DNA from 4 places in the Pseudomonas flexibilis genome. Region 1 is predicted to be linked to each of the others. Evidence: predicted binding sites of a transcription regulator. Region 1 holds the regulator's gene; each other region holds the start of a gene.

Evidence for each region. The regulator FliA, encoded in region 1, starts transcription of late flagellar genes. The targets are predictions, from matches to a motif close to CTAAAGTTTNNNNNNNNNNNGCCGNTAA.
Region 2: the regulator FliA is predicted to act here: its motif matches at 1,386-1,413, upstream of PT85_RS04005 (methyl-accepting chemotaxis protein).
Region 3: the regulator FliA is predicted to act here: its motif matches at 2,217-2,244, upstream of PT85_RS18610 (methyl-accepting chemotaxis protein).
Region 4: the regulator FliA is predicted to act here: its motif matches at 1,554-1,581, upstream of PT85_RS04910 (flagellin).

What each region holds. Positions count from the first base shown of each region.
Region 1 is NZ_JTAK01000002.1:355,816-359,777, reverse strand. It holds gene PT85_RS05465 (chemotaxis protein CheA) at 1-882, opposite strand, end outside; gene PT85_RS05460 (protein phosphatase CheZ) at 893-1,681, opposite strand; gene PT85_RS05455 (chemotaxis response regulator CheY) at 1,701-2,075, opposite strand; gene fliA (RNA polymerase sigma factor FliA) at 2,168-2,908, opposite strand; gene fleN (flagellar synthesis regulator FleN) at 2,905-3,738, opposite strand; gene flhF (flagellar biosynthesis protein FlhF) at 3,829-3,962, opposite strand, start outside.
Region 2 is NZ_JTAK01000002.1:53,600-57,561, forward strand. It holds gene zapE (cell division protein ZapE) at 1-897, shown strand, start outside; gene PT85_RS04000 (CsbD family protein) at 1,049-1,240, shown strand; gene PT85_RS04005 (methyl-accepting chemotaxis protein) at 1,506-3,131, shown strand; gene PT85_RS04010 (hypothetical protein) at 3,250-3,510, shown strand; gene PT85_RS04015 (DUF3597 domain-containing protein) at 3,547-3,962, opposite strand, start outside.
Region 3 is NZ_JTAK01000005.1:145,529-149,490, forward strand. It holds gene PT85_RS12925 (autotransporter outer membrane beta-barrel domain-containing protein) at 1-58, opposite strand, end outside; gene PT85_RS12930 (hypothetical protein) at 106-684, opposite strand; gene PT85_RS12935 (hypothetical protein) at 686-1,117, opposite strand; gene PT85_RS18610 (methyl-accepting chemotaxis protein) at 1,417-2,151, opposite strand; partial or broken gene PT85_RS18615 (cache domain-containing protein) at 2,272-3,048, opposite strand; gene PT85_RS12945 (undecaprenyl-diphosphate phosphatase) at 3,365-3,962, shown strand, end outside.
Region 4 is NZ_JTAK01000002.1:242,663-246,624, reverse strand. It holds gene PT85_RS04910 (flagellin) at 43-1,470, opposite strand; gene PT85_RS04905 (glycosyltransferase) at 1,839-3,962, opposite strand, start outside.

The sequences.
Region 1 (3,962 bases):
GGCGGCCTTGGGCGGCTCGCTGGCGACCTGCTCGGGCTTGAACTGGCCCTTGCCGTGCAGCTGGTCGAGCAGCGCCTCGAACTCGTCGTCGGTGATGTCGTCGCCAGCGGCCGTCTTACCGGCTGCTGGCGCCTGCTCCTGGCCTGCCAGAACGTCAGGCTTGAACTGACCCTTGCCATGCAGCTGGTCGAGCAGGTTCTCGAATTCGGATTCGGTGATGCTGTCACCGGCGGCGGCATCGCTGGCCGGCAACGTCTCGGGCTTGAACTGGCCCTTGCCGTGCAGTTGGTCGAGGAGGTTCTCGAACTCGGCGTCGGTGATCTCGTCGCCAGCGGACTCGCCGCCGTCAGCCGCCGTTTCGGGGCCACCAATGGCGTCCAGCAGGCTTTCGAACTCGGCGTCGGTCAGGTCCTGTTCCTTTTCCGTCGCCACGGGACCGGGTGCGGGCGCGGCAGGCACCGGGGTCGGTGCAACGGGCGCGGCGGGCGCGGCGGCCGGATCGGCCAGGCGGTGCAGCGCTTCGAGCAGCTCCGGGCTGGCCGGCGTGAGCTCGCTGCCTTCACGCACCTGGGCGAACATGCCGTTGATGGCGTCCAGGCCCTGCAGCACCACGTCCATCAGCTCGGCGTCGACCAGGCGCACGCCCTTGCGCAGCATGTCGAAGACGTTTTCCGAGCTGTGGCAGCATTCCACCAGCTCGTTCAGCTGCAGGAAGCCCGCGCCGCCCTTGACGGTGTGAAAGCCGCGGAAGATCGCGTTGAGCAGATCCATGTCATCCGGACGGCTCTCCAACTCCACCAGCTGTTCGGACAACTGTTCGAGAATCTCGCCGGCTTCTACCAGGAAATCCTGAAGGATCTCATCATCGGCATCGACGCCCATTACGTGCCCCTTAAAACCCTAGACTGGAAAGCAGATCGTCCACGTCGTCCTGATTGCTGACGACATCTTCCCGTTTATCGGCATGGATCTGCGGACCTTCACCCTGCGAGGGTTGTTTCTGTTGATCGAGCTCCGCCCGCAGCTGGGCATGGTCGTGCTGGATGCCCGCGAAGTTGTCCACCTGGCTGGCCATCAGCATCAGTTCGACCAGATCGCGCTCGACCTCGGTGACCAGATTGGTGACCCGCTTGATGACCTGGCCGGTGAGGTCCTGATAGTCCTGCGCCAGCATGATCTCGTTCAGCTGCGCGCCGACCTTCTCGCTTTCGCGTTCGCTGCGGACAAAGAACTGCTCGACCCGCTTGACCAGCTGGCGAAAGCCTTCGGCATCCATCTCGCGACGCATGAAGCGCTGCCAATCGGTACGCAACTCGCGGGCGTCGTCGTTCAGCCGACTGATCACCGGCGCGGTGGCCTCGACCAGGTCCATGGTGCGATTGGCCGCGCGCTCGGTCATCGACACAACGTAGTTCAGGCGCTCGGTGGCATCGGCGATCTCCGACATCTCCCGCGACTCGGGGAAATTCGGGTCGATATGGAAGCTGACGATCGCGGTGTGCAACTTGCGCGTCAGCCGCCCCACGGCCTGGTACAGGCCACGGTCACGCACCTTGTTCAGCTCGTTGATGATCTGCACGGCATCGCCGAAGTCGCGTTGCTCAAGGCTGCGAATCAGCTCCCGTGCATTGTCCATCAGGCTCGCTTCGAGCTCGCCCCTTGGATCTGTGTGCTGCTCCATCATGCCCCCAAGGCGCTGTTCAGCCGCTGACGCGTTCGAAGATCTTCTCGATCTTGTCCTTCAGTCCCTGGGCGGTGAACGGCTTGACCACATAGCCGTTCACACCGGCCTGGGCTGCCTCGATGATCTGGTCGCGCTTGGCTTCAGCGGTCACCATCAGCACCGGCAGGTGCTTCAGGCGCTCATCGGCACGCACCGCGCGCAGCAGGTCGATGCCATTCATGCCCGGCATGTTCCAGTCAGTCACCAGGAAGTCGAAGTTGCCGCTCTGCAGCATCGGCAGGGCGGTGAGGCCGTCGTCAGCTTCGGTGGTGTTGGTGAAGCCCAGGTCACGGAGCAGGTTCTTGATGATCCGCCTCATCGTCGAGAAATCGTCCACGATGAGAATCTTCATGTTTTTGTCCAACGGTCGACCTCCATACAGTCCAAAAACGCAGCCGGGTCATCCCGACTGCGTCCCCTTCTTCAGAAAACCGGCAAGCCCTGTCAGCGAGCCCGCCATTCGCCCAGCCGGGCCCGCAAACGGGCGGCGCACTGGCTGTGCAACTGGCTGACGCGGGATTCGCTGACCCCCAGTACCTCACCGATTTCCTTGAGATTCAGTTCTTCGTCGTAATACAGCGACAGCACCAGGCGCTCGCGCTCCGGAAGGTTGGCGATCGCTTCGCTCAGCGCATTCTGGAAGCGCTGGTCCTCGTGCTCGCGCGAAGGGCTCGGGTGGGAGTGCTCGATATCTTCCAGCGCACCGCCGCCCTCGCCCTCCTGCAACAGGTCATCGAAACTGAACAGGCGACTCCCCAGGGTGTCGTTGAGGATCGCGTAATACTCTTCGAGACTTAACTGGAGTTCGGCAGCAACCTCGTGATCTTTAGCGTCGCGGCCGGTTCTGGCCTCCACCACGCGGATGGCGTCGCTGACCATGCGGCTGTTGCGATGCACCGAACGCGGCGCCCAGTCACCCTTGCGCACCTCGTCGAGCATGGCGCCACGGATGCGGATGCCGGCATACGTCTCGAAACTGGCACCCTTGCCCGAATCGTATTTCTTCGCCGCCTCCAGCAGACCGATCATGCCGGCCTGCATCAGATCCTCGACCTGCACGCTGGCCGGCAGGCGGCCGAGCAGGTGGTAGGCGATCCGCTTGACCAGCGGCGCGTAGCGCTCGATCAGCTGGTACTGGGAGTCACGGGACTGGGCATGGCTGTACATGTGAACGGGTGAGCTCATGCGGAAGAACCTGTTGTGGGCCTGTTCACCAGACGCTCGACGAAAAACTCCAGGTGGCCGCGCGGATTGGCCGGCAACGGCCAGCTGTCCACCTTCTGGGCGACCGCGCGGTAGGCCTGCGCACACTTGGAACGCGGGTAGGCCTCGTACACGGCGCGCTGTTTCTGCACGGATTTGCGCACCAGCTCGTCGGCGGGAATCGCCCCCACGTATTGCAGCGCCACGTCGAGGAAGCGCTCGGTGACCTTGGTCAGCTTGGCGTAGAGGTTGCGGCCTTCCTCGGGGGTGTGCGTCATGTTGGCCAGCACGCGGAAGCGGCTCAGGCCGTAGTCGCGGTTGAGCAGTTTCACCAGGGCATAGGCGTCGGTGATCGAGGTGGGCTCGTCGGTGACCACCAGCAATACTTCCTGGGCCGCACGCACGAAGCTGATCACGCCGTCGCCGATACCGGCGGCGGTGTCGATGATCAGTACGTCAATGCTGTCGCTGATGTCGCTGAACGCCTGGATCAGCCCGGCATGTTGCTGACTGGTCAGGCGCACCATGTTGGCCGCGCCCGAGGAGGCCGGCACGATGCGGATACCGCCGGGCCCCTGCAAGATGACGTCGCGCAGTTCGCACTCGCCCTCGATCACGTCGGCCAGGTTGCGTTTGGGCGTCAGGCCCAGCATCACGTCGACGTTGGCCAGGCCAAGGTCGGCGTCCAGCAGCATCACCCGGCGGCCGAGGTCGGCCAGGGCCAGCGCCAGGTTGACCGAGACGCTGGTCTTCCCAACACCACCCTTGCCGCCGGTCACGGCGATCACCTGTACGGGGTGCAAGCTACCCATGTTCTCTCCACTGATTCGCCAGTCTGGCCTGCTGTCCTTGTTCGCGCCGCGGCGCGAAGGGTCTGGCTAGCCAGCCGCTTCCCCTGATTCTTATCCGACGCGACGCGCCGTGGTGTTGTTGTATAGGCCGGCGAACATGTCGGCCATCAGATCCTCGCTGGGATCTTCGGACATCTGCATGCGCACGGCACGGCTCACCAGCTGGTGGCTGCGCGGCGTATGCA
Region 2 (3,962 bases), 300 kb from region 1:
GGCGTGGGTCGCGGCAAGACTTACCTGGTGGATACCTTCTTCGACGCGCTGCCGTTCGAACAGAAGATGCGCACGCACTTCCACCGCTTCATGAAGCGCGTGCACGAGGAACTGAAGACCCTCAAGGGCGAGAAGAACCCGCTGCCGATCATCGCCAAGCGCTTCGCTGGCGAGGCCCGGGTGATCTGCTTCGACGAATTCTTCGTGTCGGACATCACCGACGCCATGATCCTCGCCACCCTGCTGGACGAGCTGTTCAAGAACGGCGTGTCGCTGGTGGCCACCTCCAACATCGTGCCGGACGGCCTGTACAAGGACGGCCTGCAGCGCGCCCGTTTCCTGCCGGCCATCGCCCTGCTCAAGCAGCACACCGAGATCGTCAACGTCGACAGCGGCATCGACTACCGTCTGCGCGCCCTGGAGCAGGCCGAGCTGTACCACTGGCCGCTGGACGCCGAGGCCGAGCTGAGCCTGGAGCGCAGCTTCAAGAGCCTGCTCACCGAGAATTGCACGGTGCGTGAAAACGAGCCGCTGATGATCGAGAACCGCATCATCCGCGCCCGCAAGGTGGCCAACGACATCGCCTGGTTCGAATTCCGCGAGCTGTGCGACGGCCCGCGCAGTCAGAACGACTACATCGAGCTGGGCAAGATCTTCGAAGCGGTGCTGGTGGCCAACGTCGAACGCATGGATGCCATGAAGGACGATATGGCGCGGCGCTTCATCAACCTGGTGGACGAGTTCTACGACCGCAACGTCAAGCTGATCCTCTCCGCCGAAGTGGAACTCAAGGACCTGTACGCCGGCGGCCGCCTGGAATTCGAATTCCAGCGCACCCTGAGCCGTCTGCTGGAAATGCAATCCCACGAGTTCCTGGCGCGCCCGCACAAGCCCTGAGTGCGTGATCGCCGCTGCAGGGCTGGCATAGAGCCAGCTCTGCAGCGATTCATGTTCCACGAGCCTCTGTCCCGCCCTTTGCCGGGTGGATGAAACCTTTCCCCGACCCGCCACTCCACTGCACTGAACCCATCAGTGAGGGAGATTTGCCATGAGCAGTGCAGGCGACAAGGCCCGCGGTATGGCCAACGAAGCGGCAGGCAAGGTCAAGCAGGGCGTCGGTGAAGCCACCGGCAACCAGGGCATGCGCCAGGAAGGCAAGATCCAGGAGCGCAAGGGCGAAGCCCAGCAGGTCAAGGGCGACGTCAAGGACACCCTGAAGAAAGGCATCGACAAGGCCTGACCTTCCCCCACCGCCCGCCGATGGGCTTTCCGGCCCATCGGCTCCCCTTCGATTCCGTTCCTTCAATCAGGCCGCAACGCGTTCGATCTTGCCGTCGCCGGCGTTCGGATAGGTGGAATGCTGGCGCCATTTTATTATCTTTTTCCTAATGAATGCCGCTCCGTTGCCGATTAGATGATCAGCGGCAGGCGGGCTCGTGGGGCCGCTGCCCACTGACAGACACGCAAAAAAAGAACAAACCTTCAGCGGAAAAGGGATTCCCCCCATGTTTCTCAGGCGATTCAAGGTTGGCCATCGGGCCATCGTCAGTTTTTCCATCGTGGCCCTGCTGGTCGTGCTGCTCGGCGTGTTCGCCAAGAGCCAGATGCAGGTGATTCGCGGCGCCACGCTCACCATGCAGGACAACACGCTGCCCAGCTATCGCGCCCTGGGCTGGATCGGCGAGCAGATGCTGCGCCTGCGCATCATGTCGTTTCGTCTCTATGTGGACCGCGAGCCCGACAAACTCAAGGCCAGTCTGATCCGCGCGGACGAGATCGCCAACGATCTCGCCAAGGCGGTGAACGATTACGAGAAGTTGGTGGTCAGCGAGGCAGAGCGCGAGCAGTTCCGCCTGGTGCGCCAGGCCATGCAGGACTACGTGAACATCCACAAGAGCCTTGTGGACGCTTCCGCCCGGGGCGAGCTGGAGCCGATGCGCGCCCTGCTGGGCGGCGACTACAACCGTCTGTCCATCGAGCTGGGTAAGCAGTTGAACCGGCTCATCGAGATCAAGGGGCAGATTGCCGGCGATTTCGCCCAGAAGGCCCATGAGCAATACGAACTGGCCGATATCGGCGTGCTGGTGTTCATGGCGCTCGCCGCGCTGCTGACCATCGTGCTGGCCAGCGTGCTGACCCGCAGCATTGTTGCGCCGCTCTCCGAAGCGGTACGCATGGCCGAAGTGGTGGCCAACGGCGACCTTACCCACGCCATTCGTGTGGAAGGCCGGGACGAGCCGGCCCAGCTGCTGGCCGCCCTGGAACGCATGCAGCAGAACCTGCGGGATACCCTGCAGCGCATCGTGGATTCCTCGAACCAGCTGTCCTCGGCCGCCGAAGAGCTGAATACCGTCACCGAGAACTCCAGCCGCGTGCTGCAACAGCAGAACCAGGAAATCGAGCAGGCGGCCACCGCGGTCAACGAGATGACCACCGCCGTGGATGAAGTGGCCCGCAACGCCACGGCTACCTCGGAAGCCTCCCAGGCCTCCGACCGCACCGCGCGGGAAGGTCGCAACCAGGTGGAGCGCACTATCGAATCCATCAACCAGATGACCCGCGAGGCCGGCAGCAGCGCCCAGGAAGTCGACAACCTGGCGGGCCAGGTGCGCAGCATCAGCACCGTGCTGGACGTGATTCGCGCCATCGCCGAACAGACCAACCTGCTGGCGCTCAACGCCGCCATCGAAGCGGCCCGGGCCGGTGAGGCGGGGCGCGGCTTTGCCGTGGTGGCCGATGAGGTACGTGCCCTGGCGCATCGTACTCAGCAGTCCACCCAGGAAATCGAGCAGATGATCCAGGCGGTGCAGCAGAGCACCGACCAGGCCATGAGCGCGATGCAGACCAGCAACCAGCGCGCGCAGAGCACGCTGGAAATCGCCCATGCCGCCGGCGAAGCGCTGCGCCAGATCACCGAGTCGATCGGCCATATCACCGAGCGCAACCTGATCATCGCCAGCGCTTCGGAAGAGCAGGCCCAGGTGGCTCGCGAGGTGGACCACAACCTGGTCAACATCCGCGACCTGGCCATGCAGACCTCCGCCGGCGCCAACCAGACCAGCGCCGCCAGTCACGAACTGGCGCGTCTGGCGGTGCGCCTGAACGAGCTGGTGACCGGCTTCCGCCTGTAAAGGGGATGAAGCGGCCAGCCCGGCGTCGGGCTGGCCGCTTTCGTCGGAACGTCTTGCAGGGGCCCGCAGGCTGGGCCAGCCTCCCTCAACACCAATGGGTATCCGCGAGGGCCTGGCCATGCAACGTCTGCATTGCACCTACCGCAACCACACCATCGTCGCCGACGTGATCGAGTACGAGGGCAGCCCGTTGCCCTGGGCGGCCGGCTGCCGCATCACCGCGCCCGACGGGCGCAGCAGTCGCCGGTTCCCGCTGCCCCACGAACGCGCCTTCCTGTCCGACCGGGACAAGGCCGAACAGGTATCCCTGGCCCACGGCAAGTGGCTGGTCGACCAGCATCTCGACCAGAGCCGCGAACTGTTCGCCTCGGCGGCCTGAACGAAAACGGGGCTGCCCTGCGCAGCCCCGTTCGGGTCACAGCAGTTCCGGGGGAATCGTGCCGCCGTGCTCGGCCAGGCGCTTCATGACCTCCTTGTGCAGCCACATGTTCATCTGCGCCGAGTCCGCCATCTTGTCCGGCGGGCAACCCAGCTCAGTGGCCAGCTCCTTGCGGGCTTCCAGGCTGCTGTTCAGGCCGAGCAGCTTGAGCAGGTCGACAATCGAGGTGCGCCAGTTCAGCTGCTCCGAATGCGTGGCGGCCATGCTCTCCAGCTTGGCGGCCACATCGACCTGGCTGACCGGTGCCGCCGTGGCGCCCGGTGCCGCTGTTGGGCTCGGCGGCACCACGCCGGAATCGACCGTGGTGCCGCCCGCGGCGGTGGTGGTCCCGGATGGCGGGGCGCCCGCCGGGCGCTCCGTGGCATGTGCGTCACGGCCGATGCCGAGTTTTT
Region 3 (3,962 bases), on a different contig from region 1:
AAGCGAGGCCGGCGGCAACGGCGAATGCCAGGGGTTTCAGTGTCCACATAACTTTCATGGGTTTCTCCTTGCGGGTACGTAGTCATTTCGCGGTTGCGAAGAGGGTCAGTCCACTACTGTCATGCTGAGGCTGTTCACCGACTGGTTGCCGACCCCAGCACTCTGGTTCAGCTGAACCACACCCCGACTTCCGGCGAAGGCCTTATCGTCCGTGACGACGATACGGTTGCCCTTGGGTTGGTCAGTCGCCCCGGAGGGTTGCGCAGGTGCCACGAGCTGCTGTGCGAGCACGCTGTCATCCAGATCCTGCCGCTGCCGTGCCAGGCTGAGGCGGAAGGAATTGATTTGCTGATTGCCGGAACCCGAAGCCTGGTTCACACCGATCAGCCCGTTATTGCGGCTGAAGGAATCGCCCAGCAGGTTCGCTTGCGCGTCCTGGCTCAGGTCGAGGCTCTGCAATTCCAGCTCCTGCTCCAGTTGCAGCCGGGCCGTAGCCAACTCCGCGCTGATCGCGATTGCCCGTGCGTTGATTTGCTGATTCAGATCTCCGGCGCCGACATTGACCGAAACGAGTCCCTGGCTGTCGATGCCGGTGTCGTCAATCACGCTGTGCGACGGGTTGGGCTCGACAGCCAGGGCCCGAAGGGCCAGCAGAAGAGCGATCAGCATGAGCCAGCGATTCATCTCAGCGGCCTCCGGTCAGGTTCTGGAGCGGTGCCAGGCCTCTCTGGACACTTCTGTTGACCTGGCTGGAAATGCTGTTGCCACCCGATGAGCCGGCTCGGCCGGCGGACATTCCGGGAAGTCGCGTATTCGTGGAGGGGATACCATCAAGGCCAGGCAGATCGCCGTCAGCCAGGCTGGCGTGGCCTAGGCGCTGGCCACTGGTGATGTGGGCGAAATCGCCATCGCTGAGCTCCAGTCCGCTCAGTTGGTTGTTCACCTGGGAGGAAACATTGGGGTTAACCGCGATGGGATGGGGATCGGGCACCATGGTTTGCCGAAAAGCCACACGGGGCTGGAGCTCGCGCTGGATGACGATGGTGCCATCTCCCGCCGCGAACGCTTCGCCAGCGATAATCGCCACTCCCAATCCAAGTACGAATTGCTTCAGCACCAGAAACTCCTTACGCCTTGGCGATACATGCCAGATCCCTTGTGCATCCATTTCTTCTGGCTCAGGCAGGAGTCGTGCCGCTTCCTGAAAGGTGTTTAAAAACAATAGGTTGCGGAAGTTAGGGAGGAGCGCTTGGCGCAAGATGTAACGAGGGTGAAACGAAACAGGCCAAACACCTGTCTCGAATGTGAGACAGCGACCGGACTAGAGCCCTCCGGTGTGTCAAAGGTTCGAAACAGATAGGCAGGGCTTCTCCGGGAATCGGGGAAGCCCTGCCAGCTGCAGCTGAGGGGGGGGGGTCAGACGCGGAATTGGCCGAGGAGGCGGTTGAGGTGTGCGGCCAGCTGGTTGAGATGCTGGCCTGCATCGCTGGTCTGGTCGGCGGATCGCACGATCTCGTGCGCGAGCCCGGCGGCCTCGGTGACGTTGCGGTTGATGTCGTCGATCACGTGCGATTGCTGCAGCGTGGCACTGGCAATCGAGGCGTTCACCCCGGCCAGATTGCGCAGCGCCCCGGTGATCTGCTCCAGCGTCTCCCGGGCAAGGCCAGCCTGTTCCACGGTGAGTCGGGTGGCCTGGTTGCTTTCGGCAATTACCTTGACCGCGTTTCCGGAGTTGCCCTGCAGTCGCTCGATCATCTGCTGGATTTCCGCAGTCGACTGCTGGGTACGCTGCGCCAGCAGGCGCACTTCGTCCGCCACCACGGCGAAGCCTCGACCCTGCTCGCCAGCCCGTGCCGCCTCGATGGCGGCGTTAAGCGCCAGCAAGTTGGTCTGTTCGGCGATGCCGCGAATGACCTCCACGACGGTACCAATCTGCGTGCTCTCGTCGGCCAGCCCCTGGATGACGTCCACGGCCTGGGCGATTCGCGCCGACAGCTGGTCGATCTGTTCGAGGCTGCGGTCGATGTTCTGACGACCCTGGCGGGCCTGGGCTTCGGCCTGGTTCACCTCGCTGGAAGCCTGCTCGGCGTTGCGCGCGACATCCTGGACGGCGTAGCTGACCTCGTTGACAGCCGTGGCAACCTGCTCCATCTGCAAGGACTGCTTCTGGCAGAACTGCTGGCTGTTACCGGCCACCTGGTTGAGACCGTCCGCCGATTGCTGCAGGGAAACGGCATCCTTGAGTAGACGTTCAACGAGCTGGTGAAGGTTCGCGGTGAAGCGGTTGAAATGCTCGGCCATGTGGCTGACCTCGTCCCGGCCACGCGCTTCCAGGCGTTGTGTCAGATCGGCTTCGCCACTGGCGATACTGGCCATCGCCTGCACCGCATCATTCAGCGGCCGGGTGATGCTGCGGGCAATCAACGTCAGCAGCAGGCCGCTGAGCAGAACGATAACCATGCCAATGGCTGAGGCCTTGAAGGTCTGGGTAATGAACTGCTCGCGGATATCGTCGATATATACGCCCGTTCCCAGAATCCAGCCCCAGGGCTCGAAGAGTTGTACATAGGAAATCTTCGGCACCGGAGTGTCGTGGCCTGGCTTGGGCCAGCGGTATTCGACGGTACCGGCACCCCGGGCCTTGACCACGCTTACCATGACATTGAACAACTCCGTCCCGTCCGGATCCTTGTAATCACGCAGGGACTCGCCGTTCAGTTTCGGGTTGGTCGGGTGCATGATCATGCGCGGATGCAGGTCATTGACCCAGAAGTAGTCGTTTTCGCCATAGCGCAACTGCGCCAGCAGCTTCTGGGCTTCCTCCTGGGCCTTGGCGCGGTCCATGACCCCCTGGGTTTCCAGGCGATGGTACTGCTGGAGAATGCCGAGGGCGCTTTCGACCAGGTGCTGTGTCTTTTCCGCTTTCCCCCGGTGCAGATCCCCATAAAGTTGCTGGAGCTGGAATACCCCCTGGACAACTAGCATCAAAAGGAATAGGGCAAGGATTAGCCAAAGTCGGTGGCGAATAGGCAAGGAGCGCAAGAACATGGTGTTAACCCTGATTCATTTTTATTTACGGTGACTCTGGCTGCTTTGCTTCAAGTCGATAGGTTGCCGCAAGTCGGCGTAAGTTGCATCAGGGTGCGACATAACGTCCATTACCCTTTAGGCGAAGTTCAACTCCTCTTGGAAGTCAAAATTCAATATTAGATAGGGAGGTAATAAATAAATCGCTGCAAGAACCGCGGGAAAAGAACGTTTTTCCATCGATATCCAAGCTCTGGTAGCATGGCGCGCCCCTAGCCGACCCTGATGCCGGCACCTTCTCGAACCGGGCGCAGCGCGCCGCCCCCTAAGGAGTGTTATGGATCTTTGGACCGCCTTTCAGGCCTTGCTGCTAGGCATTGTCGAGGGACTGACTGAGTTTCTACCGATTTCAAGTACCGGCCATCAGATCATCGTTGCCGACCTCATCGGGTTTGGCGGGGAAAGGGCGCGGGCGTTCAACATCATCATCCAGTTGGGAGCCATTCTTGCGGTGGTCTGGGAGTACCGCCGCAAGATCCTCGATGTGGTGGTCGGGCTGCCGCGTCAGCGCTCGGCGCAGAGCTTCACTTTCAACCTGCTGCTGGCCTTCCTGCCGGCGGCTGTGATCGGTGTGATCTTTTCCGACCTGATCCACGAGTTCCTCTTCAACCCCATCACCGTGGCTGCTGCCCTGGTTGTAGGTGGCGTCGTGATGCTCTGGGCGGAGCGGCGTCCTCATGCCGTTCAGGCCGAAACGGTCGATGACATGCGCTGGTCGCAGGCGCTGAAGGTGGGTTGCGCCCAGTGCCTGGCCTTGATACCCGGCACCTCGCGTTCGGCCTCGACCATTATCGGCGGCCTGCTGTTCGGCCTGTCGCGCAAGGCGGCCACCGAGTTCTCCTTCTTTTTGGCCATGCCCACGATGGTGGGTGCCG
Region 4 (3,962 bases), 110 kb from region 1:
AGAGAGGGCGCACAAGGCGCCCCCTCTCCTAGCGCAGGGGGATTAGCCCAGCAGCTTCAGCACGGCGGACGGCAGCTGGTTAGCCTGAGCCAGGATCGCGGTGGATGCCTGTTGCAGGGTCTGCTGCTTGGTCAGCTCGGCAGTTTCGTTGGCGAAGTCAACGTCCTGGATGCGGCCGCGAGAAGCAGTGGAGTTCTCGGCGATCGCAGTCAGGTTGTTGATGGTGCTGTCCAGACGGTTCTGCACGGCACCCAGGTCAGCGCGCTGGGAGTCGATGCGAGCGATGGCCTTGTCCAGAACGAACAGGGCTTGCTGAGCCGAATCAGCGCTGCGGATGTCGGAATCCTTGACGGTCGACAGGGTGGACGAAACCGGAGTGGAGCCAAACAGGGTGGCGGCAGAGCCGGTTCCGCTGATGGAGAACGCCTTGGAGGAGTCGACGTTGACTTCGCCGCGGATGATCTGGGTGTCTACCAGGGCAGTAGCAGCGGTCTTGGTGTCGTCGCCAGCCTGAACGGAAACCTGGATACCGCCTGCGGAGAAGGCAACGCCCGATGCCGCACCGATTTCGAAGTTCTCGCCGGCCTCGTTGATGACGGTGATTTCCTTGCCGTCGTAGGCAACGGTCACGTTCAGCTTGCTGGCGTTGTCGCGCAGTTGCTCGAACAGCTGCTGCTCGCTGGTGGCACCCAGGATCTCGATGGACTCTTCGCCCACGGTCAGCTTGAAGTTACCCACGGAGCCGGAGCTCAGTGCATCGCCGTCCAGGGTGACAACGGTACGAGCGGAAACAGTCAGGCCACCGATGGCACCGTCCAGAGCCTGTGCAATGCTCTTGGCCGAGCCGCTGGCGTCATAGGACACGGTCACAGCCTGGCCGCCGCCAACGATGGTGGCAGTACCGGATGCCAGGGGGGTGGTGCCCACGGCGCCGCCGCTGGCCGAACCGACCTGGTTGGAACCGATCTTGTTGGCAGCAACGCTGTCCATGCTGATGTTGATGGTTTCGTAAGCGTTGGCGCCGACCTGGAAGGCGGTGGTGCCGAAGGAGCCGTCCAGCAGGTTGCGGCTACCGAAGGTGGTGGTTTCGGCGATACGGTTCAGTTCAGCGGTCAGGGCGCTGTACTCGGACTGCATCGAAGCGCGGTCTTCGTCGCCGTAGGAACCGTTGGCCGACTGCAGGGCCAGCTCGCGCATGCGCTGCAGGATGCTGGTGGATTCGCCCATGGCCGCTTCAGCGGTCTGTGCGATGGAGATACCGTCGTTGGCGTTCTTCACGGCAACGTTCAGACCGTTGATCTGGCTGGTCAGACGGTTGGCGATCTGCAGGCCAGCGGCATCGTCCTTGGCGCTGTTGATGCGCAGGCCGCTGGACAGGCGCTGCATGGAAGTGGACAGGTTGTCCGAGGCACGGTTCAGGTTCTTCTGAGTGCTCAGAGAGGCGATGTTGGTATTAACAGAGAGAGCCATTTATGGAGTCCTCATGGGTTGGGCTTAGAGGTTCCCACGCCCCGGGCTTGCGCCTGTTGTGGCCTGGAGAACTGTCACAAGGGTTATCGTCGGTTCTCTCGGATGCTTTAGGGCTGGCTGTGTTTTTTTAGCCATCACGGAGCTATTACTTGCTTTGGCGCACGTTTTTCGACAGCCAAACGGGTGATATCAGCCGAAGCGCTCCAAGCGCGGCACACTTCCCTTGGGACGAGTCCACTCACGAGCGCCTGGGCGTGATCTGCATGAAAGCCAAGCGCTCGCGGCCAAAGCCCCTCCCACGAAGCCAGCGCCCGCGCTGAACCGGTAAGAGCGACTTCAGCCGCGAGCTTTTAAGTGCCTTGCAGGACTCAGGGCAACCAGGCGTTGCGCCACTGCTCCAGGTTTTCCCCTTCCAGCATCCAGTCCCTGCAAACAGCAGCCCGAAGTTCATCCCCCATCTTCGCCGTGGCATCCAGGTCGGCCAGATGCATGCGAATAGCATCCACCCAGTCCTTGAAGCGGTTGCGCACCCGCGTCACCGGCAAGTCACCCTGGTAGCAGACCAGATCGGAGCACACCACCGGGAAACCGCAGGCACCGTATTCGAGCAAGCGCAGATTGCTCTTGCATTCGTTGAAAAGGTTCTGCTCCACCGGTGCGATAGCCAGGTCCAGGTTCAGGCGCGCAAGGGCCGCCGGGTACTGCTCGATGTCGATCCCCGGATGGAACTCATGGACGTATGGCCGCAGCCTGTCCGGACACATGCCGAAGAACACCCACTCAACCTCATTGGCCAACTCCCTGACCACGTCGGCAATCATCTCCAGGTCACCAGTGTGGCTGGAACCGCCAGCCCAACCCACACGCGGCTTGCTCGATACCCGACGCTCACTGCTCAGACCATGCCACCAGCCTGGATTCAGGGTGTTCCTGACGACCCGAATGTCACCATGCATCCCGGCAAAAGCCTCGGCCAACGGCTCGGTCGACACCACAAAGCGATCCACTAGCGACAAGCCACGGCGAAGCGATTTGATAATGTCCTTCGGCATCTTGGCCCGATGAACACTTTTCAGCGGCAGGTTGGGCAGATAGTCGTCGAGCTCAAAGACCTTGAACGCCCGGGAGAACTTCTTCGTCCGAGCGATAATTTCCAACTGGACATCGGTCACCTGGCGCTGCAGGACAATCGCGTCCGGGCTGTAGCGTTCCAACTCCGGAACATTCAACAGCCTGCCCAGCAGCGTGCCATCGATGAGACCCGCCTCCTTGGCTGCATTGAACGGCTGTATGACCCGGTACTGACCACATCCGGTCACGTCTGCCATATGGGCCAGCACAATCGGCAGCGGCCGCCAGCTCAACGGCCTCCAGGTCAGATTGGCATCGGTTTCGATTTCAAAGCCATTGCCGCCGAGCGACAGGTTGGGGTTGTACGCAGGATCGCGGGCGATCTGAGGCAACCACTTCTCATACATGGCGTCCTGCTCGGCCATGAAGCGCTGGCGTTTGGCCTCGGCCTTGGCGGGATCGACAAGGTTCTGACTGACATTGCCCACATGCATGACAACCGAATGCGGTGTCCACACAATCAGGTAGCCGGCCTCTCGCACCTTCAGGCATAGGTCCACGTCGTTGTAGGAAACCTTGAACGACTCATCCAGGCCGCCCACCTGGTCATAGACCGATTTACGAATCAGCAAACAGGCCGCCGTCACGGCACTCAGGTTCTGGTCTACCTGCATGCGCTGCATGTAGCCGGCATCATCACCCTCACGCCCGATGAAAGGATGATCGGCCGGTCCCCGCAGCCCCAGAATCACACCGGCATGCTGGATTTTCCCGTTGGGGTAAAGCAACTTGGCGCCGACGATGCCAACTTCCGGACGCTGCCCATGATTCATCAGCGCATCCAGCCAATCCTCACGGAGGATGGCGGTATCGTTGTTGAGGAGCACGAGGTACTCCCCGCGCGCCTCACGCGCCGCCATGTTATTGACAGCTGAATAATTGAAGGGGTGTGGGTAACGCAGTACGCGAACCTTGTCAGACTTCATTTTATCGACGCCATCAAGCCACTCCCGGGCTTCCGGCGTTTCGCTGTCGTTATCGACGATCAGCACTTCGAAGTTCGGATAGCGCGTCTTCTCCAGCAGGCTGGTGACGCAGCGCAGGAGCATTGGCAGCTGGTCCTTGGTCGGCACGATGATGGAAACCATCGGCTTTTCCTCATGGCCGTACACCAGGCGGTAACGCCCGGGCAACTCGGCCAGAACTTTGCCGCCGGGATACCCGCGACGCTGTAGGTGGCGCTCCAGGATGGCAACTTCGTCGTTCACGGTCACCAACATGCCGGCTTCGCCAATGAGCAATGGCTCATCCAGGTGGCCAATGATTCCCGGCCCCCTCTCCTCCAACAATCGAACAATGAAATCGAATTCATAGGCGTCGGAGTAGCTCGCATCGAACCCACCCAGCGCCTGCAGCGCTTC